2 regions of the Cytobacillus sp. FSL R7-0696 genome follow, and region 1 is predicted to be linked to the other one. Evidence: riboswitches for the same ligand, from Rfam matches in the RefSeq annotation. Region 1 holds a riboswitch; the other holds the start of a gene.

The links. Region 1 has a riboswitch for S-adenosylmethionine ahead of MKX29_RS01110 (PLP-dependent aspartate aminotransferase family protein). Riboswitches for the same ligand answer to the same signal wherever they lie in the genome.
Region 2: it holds a riboswitch for S-adenosylmethionine, as region 1 does, so the genes downstream of both, metE (5-methyltetrahydropteroyltriglutamate--homocysteine S-methyltransferase) here and MKX29_RS01110 (PLP-dependent aspartate aminotransferase family protein) in region 1, are expected to answer to the same signal.

Annotation. Positions count from the first base shown of each region.
Region 1 covers NZ_JBBOWA010000001.1:224,739-230,880, reverse strand. The annotation lists gene MKX29_RS01120 (MBL fold metallo-hydrolase) at 1-810, shown strand, start outside; gene MKX29_RS01115 (NUDIX hydrolase) at 844-1,470, shown strand; SAM riboswitch class I at 1,536-1,636, shown strand; SAM riboswitch class I at 1,817-1,927, shown strand; gene MKX29_RS01110 (PLP-dependent aspartate aminotransferase family protein) at 2,004-3,803, shown strand; gene MKX29_RS01105 (aliphatic sulfonate ABC transporter substrate-binding protein) at 3,828-4,820, shown strand; gene MKX29_RS01100 (ABC transporter permease) at 4,842-5,669, shown strand; gene MKX29_RS01095 (ABC transporter ATP-binding protein) at 5,682-6,142, shown strand, end outside.
Region 2 covers NZ_JBBOWA010000001.1:1,401,365-1,407,506, reverse strand. The annotation lists gene metE (5-methyltetrahydropteroyltriglutamate--homocysteine S-methyltransferase) at 1-2,106, opposite strand, end outside; cobalamin riboswitch at 2,252-2,431, opposite strand; SAM riboswitch class I at 2,486-2,598, opposite strand; gene MKX29_RS07385 (hypothetical protein) at 2,804-2,959, opposite strand; partial or broken gene MKX29_RS07380 (glycosyltransferase family 2 protein) at 3,242-4,753, shown strand; gene MKX29_RS07375 (nucleotide sugar dehydrogenase) at 4,745-5,986, shown strand; gene MKX29_RS07370 (glycosyltransferase family 2 protein) at 6,052-6,142, shown strand, end outside.

The DNA.
Region 1 (6,142 bases):
CACCTTATAGAAGGGTTGCAAGAATTGAACATTAACCTAGAAGATATCAAGCATATTATTGTCACCCATGTACATTTAGACCATGCTGGTGGAACTGGTTTGTTCTTAGAACAATGTCCAGAAGCAAAAGTATATGTTCATCCAAGAGGTAAACGGCATTTAGCTGACCCTAGTAAATTAATTGCTGGTGCTAGAATGGTATATGGCGATGAGTTTGATCAACTATTTAATCCGATTGTGCCAATTGATGAGAAGAGGTTAGTCGCGATGGAAGAGGGACAATCATTGGATATCGGTGGACGTTTGTTAACTTTCTATGATACCCCTGGCCATGCAAAGCACCACTTTTCAATCCATGATTCGAAAAGTAATGGCTTCTTTACTGGCGATACAATTGGCGTATTTTATCCTGGCATAGCAAGAAAAGGATATCCATTAGTCCTGCCATCGACTTCTCCTAATCAGTTTGATCCAGAGGCGATGTTATCTTCTGTTGAAAAAATCGAATCACTTCAACCACAACATATCTTTTTTGGGCATTATGGTGAGGGCCCTGAACCAAAGGATGTTTTTACACAAATTCGTTATTGGTTACCTATATTTACTTCAGTTGCAGATGACGTTTTTCTCCAAGGAAATGACATAATAAAAATGCAGGAAGCCATACAATCGGAATTGTTGGAACAAGTAAAACATTATTTATTAACAGCGCACGATGTTGAACTTAGTGCAGAGGATAAGAAGCTAATAGGCTTAGATTTAAATGTCTGCACAATGGGGATGATTGATAGATTGCAGAAAGAGAAATAAAGATTTAAGTCGTGTGGTTTGGAGGTAATTAACATGGATTTGGAAGAAATAAGATCAGAGATACAGCATCGTCAATCAGATATATTGGGTAGCTCTAGATTGGTTAAATTCGCTGTTCTTCTTCCCCTAATAGAAAAAGATGGAGAAATACATATTTTGTTTGAAGTACGGTCTTTATCTATGAGAAGACAGCCAGGGGAAATTTGCTTTCCTGGGGGGAAAATGGATCAAGACGATGTGGATTTGATTGAGACGGCAAAAAGGGAGACCAGTGAAGAGTTAGGTATCCCAATTGGAGAAGTCTCTGTTTTTTCAGAACTTGATTATGTAGTGACACCTTATGATACAGTGATTTATCCGTTTGTAGGCACAATAGAGAGCATCAGTGATCTTAAGCTAAATCCAGAGGAAGTGGATCAAATTTTCACAGTACCACTTACTTATTTTTTGAAAGAGGGACCATCAATTCATTATATTGAGATGAAGCCAGAGCCTAATAGTAGCTTCCCTTATCATCTCATTCCTAATGGGGAAAAATATAAATGGCAAACGCGAAGGATGCAAGAAATTTTTTATACTTATAAAGGTCATGTGATATGGGGGTTAACAGCTAAGATACTGTATCATTTTTTGACACTTATCCAGGATGAAAATAAATAAATTTTCAAAATGTTATTGACGATTCCCTATAAAAGGGTATATGATGTTAAACAAATAAATAGAACTTCTTATCCAGAGAGGCGGAGGGACTGACCCAGTGAAGCCTCGGCAACCAGCAATCTTTTGTATGGTGCCAATTTCAGAGGATATTATCCAAAGATAAGGAGAAGGTGAGCGTGTGAATTCAAAGCCCTTCTGCCCTTCTTGGTGGAAGGGCTTTTTATGTGATAGAGCCAATATTTTATTGGAATATAAAATATATTCAGATTTTATATTGACGACAATTTGTTTTTTGGATATAATTCTATTTGTAATTAAAGTATTAACGCTTTAAAAAATAAAATATTTCTTATCGAGAGTGACGGAGGGATCAGGCCCTATGAAGTCCGGCAACCTTCAAGCAAATGCTTGAAAAGGTGCTAAATCCTGCAGGCAGTGAATGTCTGGAAGATAAGATGAGGCAACCCCCTCTTCTTATGAAGAGGGGGTTATTTATTTTAATTATCCGACTAAAAAGTAGAGGAGAGTATATAATGACGAATCAATTTAACACTTATGATGATGAGACGATTTTATTACATGGAGGTCAATCACCAGACCCGACAACGGGATCTCGTGCAGTTCCTATTTATCAAACGAGTTCATATGTTTTTCATAATACAGATCATGCGCAAAGCCTATTTTCATTGGATGAGACGGGAAATATCTATTCACGAATCGGTAATCCAACGGTAGATGTATTAGAAAAACGTATTGCTTTATTAGAAGATGGGGTAGCGGCAGTAGCGACTTCATCTGGAATGGCAGCTATAGCTCTTTCGATTATGAATATTGCCCAAGCGGGTGATGAGATTGTTGCAGCTTCGAACCTTTATGGTGGAACATATAATCTTTTTGCTATAACACTTCCGAAATATGGGATTAAAGTTCATTTTGTTGATGGTTCTGACCCTGAGAATTACCGTAAAGCGATTACGCCAAAAACTAAGGCTTTATATGGAGAGATTATTGGGAACCCAAGTCTTCATGTCCTAGATGTAGAGGCAGTTGCAAATATTGCTCATGAAAATGATATTCCTCTTATTATTGATAATACTTTCGCTTCACCTTATCTTTGCAAACCAATCCAATGGGGTGCAGATATTGTCATTCACTCGGCAACAAAATGGATTGGAGGTCATGGAACAACAATTGGTGGACTTGTAGTTGATGGCGGACGATTTAATTGGAATCATGATAAGTTTCCTGGTTTTACTCAGCCAGACCCAAGTTATAACGGTATTGTTTATGCGAATGAGTTTGGTACTCTCGCTTTCAGTACAAAGCTTCGTGTTCAGTTGCTGCGCGATTTTGGGTCATCATTAAGCCCACATAGTGCATTTCTTTTACTCCAAGGATTGGAAACACTCCATTTACGTATAGAGAAACATACGGAAAATGCAGCGAAGATAGCTCATTTCTTAAACGCCCATCCAGCTGTCGATTGGGTCGCATATCCAGGTTTAGCAGAGCATCCAGCGCATGAACTCGCGAAGAAATATTTAAACACTGGCTTCGGTTCCATTGTGAACTTCGGTATTAAAGGTGGTCGAGATGCAGGTAAGAAAGTAATAGATACCATTGCATTGTGGTCTCATGTAGCCAATGTAGGGGATGCGAAGTCACTCATTATTCATCCGGCTTCAACCACACATCAACAGTTAAGTGCAGAAGATTTAATTAAAAGCGGTGTAAGTGAGGAGCTCATACGTTTATCAGTTGGGATTGAATCGGTTAGAGATTTAACCAATGACTTAGATCAAGCCTTCTTTGAAGCGACTGGTATTTCTTCGAAGGGAGAACAAAAAGGAGAAACAGCAGTAAATGATGAAGGTGTTATTCGGTGGGCATTACAATCATCCTCATTAAAAGAAGATGTGGATGGCGAAGAGGTGCAAAGAGCAAAAAGGATTGCTGTTGTTGGTTTAAGTGGAAATCCTGCTAGACCAAGTTACCGTTTAGCAAGAAAAATGCAAAGATTAGGTTATCAAATCGTGCCAGTTAATCCAAGAGAAACAGAAGTATTAGGTGAACAGGCATATCCAAATTTAAAATCCATTCCTTATACCATTGATATTGTGCAAGTATTTAGAAGCCCTGAAGCTGCGATAGAAGTGGCGAAAGAGGCAGTAGAAATCCAACCAAAAGTGTTCTGGCTGCAAGAAGGTGTCATTTCTCCAAAAGCAGTTGAAATAGCAAAAGAAGCTGGACTTGAAGCGGTACAAAATCGCTGCACATATAAAGAGGCACAGAGATTAAGAGGTTCTATTGTAACCTTTGCTTGTGAAATTTAAAACCGAGGTTGAGGAGAGTCATCAATGAAGAAATGGTTCGTATTTTTAATTGTCGTTTTATCAATTGGATTCATTAGTGCTTGCGGGGATAGTGAGGCCAGCACTAATGATAGCAATGGCGAAGGAAAACCAGAAAAAATTGTTTTAGACTATGCCCATTATTCTCCAACAAGTGTCATTTTAAAGAAATTCGGTTGGGCAGAAGAAGCGTTTGCCGAAGATGATATTGATGTTGAGTTTGTCCTCAGTCAAGGGAGTAATAAGGCACTTGAGTTTCTTAATAGCAGCAGTGTTGATTTTGGTTCAACTGCAGGTGCAGCGGCATTAATTGCAAAAGCAAATGGTGCTCCAATTGAATCAGTCTATATATACTCAAAACCAGAATGGACGGCATTAGTTGCACCGAAAGGATCAGCTATCAAATCGGTTGAAGACTTGAAGGGAAAGAAAGTAGCAGCAACGATTGGAACAGATCCATATATCTTTTTACTGCGCTCTTTAAATGAAGCCGGATTGACATCAACGGATGTAGAAATCGTTAACTTGCAACACGCTGACGGTGGAACGGCATTAACAACAGGGCAAGTAGACGCTTGGGCTGGTTTAGATCCACATATGGCTAAATTAGAACTTGAAGCAGGCACAGAATTTATTTATCGAAATATCGACTTTAACACGTATGGCACATTAAATGTGAGAAGCGAATTTGCTGAGAAATATCCTGAACAAGTAAAAGAAGTAATTGAGCTTTATGAAAAAGCTCGTACGTGGGTATTAGAAAATCCTGAAGAAGCGGCAGAGATACTGGCAGAAGAAGCACAAATCACCCTTGAGGTAGCGAAAAAAGAATTAGAGAGAAATGACTTTAATGAGCCAATTCCTGGTGAAGTGCAAATAGAAGCATTAAATGCGGCTGGTGAGGTTTTAAAAGAAGAAGGCATTATTAAGAGTGATGACGTAGGTAAAGTGGTTGATGAATTAATAAACCCAGATTTCTCAACAGAGGTCATTCAGTAGGGTTGGTAAAGGAGAATGAATATGAAGGAAGTCATAGCGATCCCAAAAGTAAATGAGGGTAAGGAGAAGCATAGAAAAATTAATCCTAGTATTCAAAGGGTGTTACTTGGAAGTATCGTGCCAATCTTACTTATTCTTGCATGGGAGTACTTGAGTCGGATCGGTGTGTTCCCTCCTCATTTACTCCCGGCTCCATCAATCATTTTGCAATCACTTATGACAATGACGACAGATGGAAGTTTATGGACACATACGAGCATTACATTATATCGCCTTGTGCTTGGTTTTTTATTTGGCACTGTTGCAGCATTAATTATTGGCGCCGCTGTTGGCTACTTTTCCACAGTCGAAAGTTTATTAGATCCACTAATTCAAGCTTTTCGTTCCATACCTTCATTGGCATGGGTGCCCTTATTTATTCTCTGGATGGGAATTGGAGAACCTTCCAAGGTGGTTTTAATCGCTGTCGGTGTTTTCTTCCCAGTTTATTTAAATATCGTTTCAGGCATTCAAGGAATTGACCGTAAACTAATTGAAGTGGGGAAAATCTATCATTTTAGCTCATGGCAATTAATTTCGAAGATTATATTACCAGCAGCTTTGCCATCTTTTTTAGTAGGGCTGAGAAGCGGATTGGGACTTGGTTGGATGTTCGTTGTTGCAGCTGAATTAATGGGAGCTTCTACAGGTATTGGTTACTTGCTTGTTTATGGCCAAAACACTTATGCACCGGAATTAATTATTTCTAGTATCGTCTTATTTGCCATATTAGGAAAAATAACAGATGCCATTTTAAAAGGTTTAGAGACAAAAACATTGCATTGGCAAGATACGATCGTCAAGAAGTAGGAGGTGGCAAGATTGTTATCAATTGAGCGAGTGTCTAGAACTTTTTCAAATGGAACAACGGGATTCAAAAATATTGACTTGAAGGTAGAACAGGGTGAAGTCATTGGGATTTTAGGAACAAGTGGTTGCGGTAAAAGTACGCTCTTACGTGTATTATCCGGCTTGGATAAACAATATGATGGTCAGGTTGTAATAGATGGCGAAACTGTCCATGATGTTCATAAGAAAATCGGGATGATTTTTCAGGAACCTAGACTGATGCCTTGGTTAAAAGTTTATGACAATATTGGATTCGGTCTACAAAAAAAAGTTCAAAGTAAAATAGCGCAATATATTAAAGCCGTTGGGCTAGTAGGGTTTGAAAACCATTACCCGAAAGATTTATCTGGCGGGATGGCGCAAAGGGTGGCCATTGCCAGAGCTCTCGTTACCTCACCAGAAATATTACTTTTAGATGAACCGTTTAGTGCATT
Region 2 (6,142 bases), 1.2 Mb from region 1:
AGGGCTGTGAATGTCATATACGCCTAGGCCGATACCTTGTTCGTAGGTGCTTTCTTCAAATGAGTGAATCAGCTCGCCATGACTTCTTGATGTTTCAATGGAGATGACATCAGCGTCGAGTGCTTGAATGCTTGAGATAATGTCTTCGAAATCGGAGTAGCACATATGCGTATGAATTTGTGTTTCATTTCTGACAGAAGTGGTGGCTAGTCTAAAAGCATAAACAGCAGCGTTCAGATAATCTTCCCACTTCTCTTGTTTGAGTGGTAATCCTTCACGAATGGCTGGTTCGTCTACTTGAATCATCCGGATACCATTTGCTTCTAGTGCTTCTACTTCTTCTCGAAGGGCAAGGGCAATTTGGTTTGCGACTTCGTAACGAGGGATATCGTCGCGGACAAATGACCAGTTTAAAATCGTAATCGGACCAGTGAGCATACCTTTTACCGGGTGATCTGTTAAGGACTGGGCATAGACTGTTTCTGCAACTGTCATTGGCTGTTCGAATGAGACATCTCCATAAATAATTGGTGGTTTGACACAACGAGAGCCATAAGACTGCACCCAACCGAATTTTGTGAATTGGAATCCGGCTAATTTTTCACCGAAGTATTCGACCATATCTGTGCGTTCGAATTCACCATGAACAAACACATCAAGGCCTAGCTCTTCTTGAATATCAATCCACTTTTTAATTTCCGTTTTGATATATGTTTGATAGTCAGTAGCAGTTAACTCTCCTTTACGCCATTTTAAACGATTTCTTCTCACTTCCTGTGTTTGTGGGAAGCTTCCAATCGTTGTTGTAGGTAGGAGTGGTAGTTGGAAGGCTGTTTTTTGTGCTGCTTGACGAACAGAATAAGGTGCTTCGCGCTCTGCTAGTGATGATGGTAAGTTTTGAATGGCTGTTTGTACTTGTTGATTGTTTCTAATAGAAGATTGATTTAGCGCCTCGATAGCAGTTCGTCTCTTGTTTACCTCATCTTGGATTTGCTCTTTTCCTTCTCTTATTCCTTTTGTTAGCACTACGATTTCTTGTAATTTTTCATCAGCAAAGGCGAGTGCGGTCTTTAATGTATGATCAAGTGTTTCTTCAATTTTGACTGTAACGGGTACATGCAATAAGCTGGATGAAGGCTGGATGATTAAGCGATCCTTCGGAACAATTGCTGTAATTTCTTCTAGAAGAGAGAGCTTATTATCAAGTTTGGCGCCCCAGATATTACGGCCATCGATGACACCTGCAGCTAATACTTTATCACTTGGGAAGCCGAATTTTTGTAAGGAAGCGAGGTTTTGACCTGCATCATGGACAAAATCAAGGCCGATCGCTTGCACAGGTAAAGAGGTAACAGCTTCATAATGAGTGATGCTTTCAAAATACGTTTGTAAAATGATATTTATCTGTGGTGCTGCCTCGTGTAATGTTTGGTAAACTGCTTGATAGAGTGAGATGTCTTCTTCTGTGAGGGTAGTGGCTAAAATAGGTTCATCGATTTGCACCCACCAGGCACCTTCTTGCTGTAATTCTTTTAAAATTTGTGCATAAAGAGGAACGAATTGATTGACGATTGATTTGAATTCACTTTCTTTGTAGCCTTTTGATAATTTCACAAAAGTAATCGGGCCCAAGATAACCGGTTTTCCGTCGATTTCAAGCTTCTCTTTTCCTTCTTTATAAAAGGCAAGTGGCCGGTTTTCAGCAAGTGTTGGCTTGAGGTTGGTGAGTTCTGGCACGATGTAGTGATAGTTTGTGTTAAACCATTTGGTCATTTCAGCTGCCACGGCATCTTTGTTCCCTCTGGCAATATCAAAATACGTTTCAATATCAACCTTCCCACCTCTGTATGTAAAACGCTCAGGAACAAGTCCAAACATCACAGCTGTATCGAGGACATGATCATACAGTGTGAAATCACCAACCGGGATGAGATCAACGCCAAGTTGTTTTTGTTTCTCGAGAGAGGATAAACGTATGACTTCCATTTGTTGCAGAAAAGTCTCTTTATTCAACATACCACTCCAAAATTGTTCTAGAGCTTTCTTCCACTCCCGCTTCTCGCCAATTCTTGGATAACCTACATTTGAGCTTTTTACTTCAGTCATTTTAAACACTCCTTTTATGATTGTATTTTCTCAACAAACAATCTCTCTATCTATTATTAAATGAGAGATTCATACGCAATAAAGAGTTGAGACCATTTGATTTGCTCAACACGTATTCATCACTCCTCTCTATGCATCCGTAGAGTCTAAGTGCAAACAACAGACAGGTCTCCTGACTTCAGATCATCGCTTGTTATCCCTTCCCATTTTAATTATGAAATAGTGGTTAATGATAAGTCGCTCTCCTTCACAGTGGCGGGACCGTGCCGGCATTCCACCGGGCTTCCCTTTTAAGCAATCATGCATCCGTTGCCTTTGTTATTTAGTTTTGAAGATACAAAAGACCTCTCTAAATTAAAAATAGAGAGGTCTTTATCCTCTCTTATTTGCCAAAGCTATTACACTTTGCAGGAATTAGCACCTTTTTAACAAATAATTGTTAAAGGTTGCTGGGTTTCATCGGGCCAGTCCCTCCACCTCTCTGAATAAGAGAATTACATATTTATAATATTTTGAATTTTACAGATATATTAGCATAATAAATGGAAGCTGTCAAAATAAATTCTTCATGAGTGATATATATCATCAGATTCAAGCCACTTGCGAAATTTATGTAGATGGTAATAATGCTTGCCATTAAGAATGACTTTTGGTGCGTGAGGATGCTTCTGTAATAGATCCTTCATGTCTGCTTCACTTAAATAAAGTAAAGATGAAGGTGGCTTTGCTCCACAAGTAAATGATTCATATTACCTTCATTTTTACTACTAAATTGCTTCAACCCATTGCCTATGAAATAGCCAAGTAATGCTAAACCGACGGCAATCCAAATAAAATTCAACTCGAATTCCAATTTGTAATCCCCCTTAAATACATATATATCTACTTTAACATCTCCTAACGAATAGTAATAATCTATTTTTTAGTGCCGAATCCGATCAATGCCCCCATAATTAAACCAATCTACCCTGTCTATCGCACCATCTTTCATAGATTGTATACTTGTCCGAGAACAAAAATGGCCAAGCTGTATATATTGATATTACTTAGTGTTTTTCTCGGGTTTGTGATGGAAAAGGCTATAGTTAGCACAAAGGAGACTATTAATTTTGCTGAAGGAGAGAAGTGAAGTGTTATGAATCTATCTGTTATTATTCCCATTCAGAATGAAGAATCTACGTTGTCAGCCGTTTTAGAAGAGTTAATGAAGATTGAGCCATATGAAATCATCGCTGTTTTGAATGGTTCAACAGATGGATCGGAGAAAATAGCGGAAGCATTTGAATGTAGAAAGCTTGTTTATAAAGAACCTCTAGGGGTGGATATTGGACGAGCAATTGGTGCAAGGGAGGCAAAAGGAGATACGCTTCTTTTTATTGATGGTGATATTGTCGTTAGAGCACAGGAGCTACAAGCACTGCTTGATGGCATTCGGGATGGGGCTGATATTGCCCTAAATGATTTAAGCTGGACAATGAAGCGCCCCATTAGACCACATCCGACAGCAGTATCAAAGTTCTCTCTTAATCATTTTTTAGGTAAAGGTGAGTTATCCGTTAATTCCTTAGTCGCTGTTCCTCATGTGATGAAAAAATCAGCGCTTGATACAATTGGTTGGGAGAATTTAGCTTGTCCGCCATTAGCTCATAGTATAGCTGTGATGAAAGAATTAAAGATGAGTGCACCAGTCGCCATTGACGTGATTGCTACAAATAAGATTCGACCGAAACATCAACAGAAGATTACGGGCTCCTCTTTTTCATTTTCAACAAGTTTAATAATTGGTGACCACTTACGTGCAGTGGCGCAACTGATTGAAGAGAGAGGATATCGCGGTGGTTTAAATGATGGCAGGCGAAATCGGCAATCTTTTAAGGAATATGTACAAGCCTTTTCGGTAAAGGAAGAGAAACGAGCGAAGTATAGTGCGATTATTCCTGTAGGGAAGGAGCCGGATACGATTGCTGAAGTGATTGCTGAGGTAAAGAAGGCAGGCATTGATGAAATCATTGTTGTGTTAAATGGAGCAGATGAACGAACAAAGGAAAAGGTAGAAAAGTCAGGTGTGAAAGTGATTGCGTTTGACCAGGCACTCGGACATAACATTCCAAGAGCGATTGGTGCGCTTCACAGTACAGGAGATATCTGTTTGTTCTTAGATAGTGATTTTGTTATCAAAGCAGAAGATTTAACCCCTTTTATACATGCTGTAGAAGAAGGGGCAGATATTGCTTTAAATGATTTAGAGATATTGCTCGACCGTGCCCATCCGTTGCATTCTGTGAGTGCTGCTAAGTACCTTCTGAATATGGCGCTGAAAAGAGAGGACCTCACCGTTAATTCTCTCACTGCTATTCCACACGCAATGAGCAGGAAAGTGATTGAAGAGATTGGTATCCTCACATTAATGTCTCCACCTTTATTTCAAGCAAAGGCAATTCTAAAAGGATTTAAAGTCGAATCCATTCATTATGTCGATGTCGTCAAGCCAAATAAAATTAGAAAACAGCATCACAGGCAAGCCGATGGTCGGGTCGAATCAACTGACCGGATTCTAGGTGACCACATTGAAGCATTTTCATATTTACTATCGTTCAATCAGAGATGCGGTTATACAGATGGCAACCGAAAATGGGACATGCTCCAAGGTCAAATAGATAGAGTTGCTGTTATTGGTCTCGGCTATGTTGGTCTCCCACTGGCTCTCCACTTAGCAAAAAAGGGCTGTCATGTAACGGGCATCGATCAAGATACTCATAAGATTGAGTTATTACAGCAAGGGAGCAGTTATATTCCTGATGTAAAAGATGAAGAGCTGCAAGCGGTTCTAAATTTCATTCCAAAACATACGGATGCAGCTGTAGCTTTGCTTAAAGCCGCTGAGTATATCATCGTCACAGTTCCAACCCCAATTGACGAACGTCATGAACCAGATTTAAGAGCGATGATTGCAGTTACTAACTATCTTTGCCAATATTTACAGACGGGACAAACGATTATTTATGAAAGCTCTACTTATCCGGGAACAGTAGAAGAGGTGATTGAGCCTATATTCACACGCCATCACTTTCAAGCTGGTGAAGACTACTACTTATGTTATTCACCCGAGAGAATTGATCCAGCAAATAAGCAATATACATTAGCGTCTATCCCAAAAGTGATTAGTGGTCAAACAGAGAGCTCTCTTGCGAAAATTGATCAGTTTTATGCAAAGTATTTTGCTCAAGTTGTGCCAGTAAGTTCACCGAAAGTTGCAGAGTTAGCAAAGTTATTTGAAAATACACAGCGATTAGTCAATATTTCACTAGTGAATGAGTTGGACGAGCTATGTGATCGATTAGACATTGATTTTTATGAAGCCCTGCAGGCAGCTGCGACAAAGCCATTTGGATTTACTCCTTATTGGCCTGGTCCTGGAATAGGTGGACATTGTATCCCTGTTGATCCGATATATTTACAATGGAAACTCAATCAATACGGCTTAAGCAGTCAGCTTGTAGCAGCAGCAAGAAAAATTAATGATACGATGCCTCAAAAAATCGTCAAAAAAGTAGAAGCTGAATTAGCAGGGGAGACTGGGGCAATTCTTGTTGTTGGCCTAGCGTATAAAAGGGATGTGAACGATGTCCGTGAATCCCCAGCTTTAACAATATTTAACGAACTCTTGCAGAAAGGTTATCAGGTAGACTATCACGATCCTTATGTACCAACTGTTGTTCTTGAAAATAAAAGCTATCAATCCGTTCCGTTAACAAAGGAGACATTATCAAAGTATCAATTAACCCTGCTTCTTACTGACCATAGTAATTTGGATTATAAACTTTTATCGAAAGTAGAAAATATCATTGATACGAGGCATGTATTAAAAACAGGGAAATGAACAAGCAATACCATATTCCTTGTAAGGGGGTGATGCCACTTAAGGATGTAAGGAGACGATGCTTTTTGGATGGTTCGTGTTTATCTTTGATTGTCCCTATTAGTCGGGATGCGAGTAATCAGTATGTGAGTAAGTTGATCCAGACCTATCAATCTA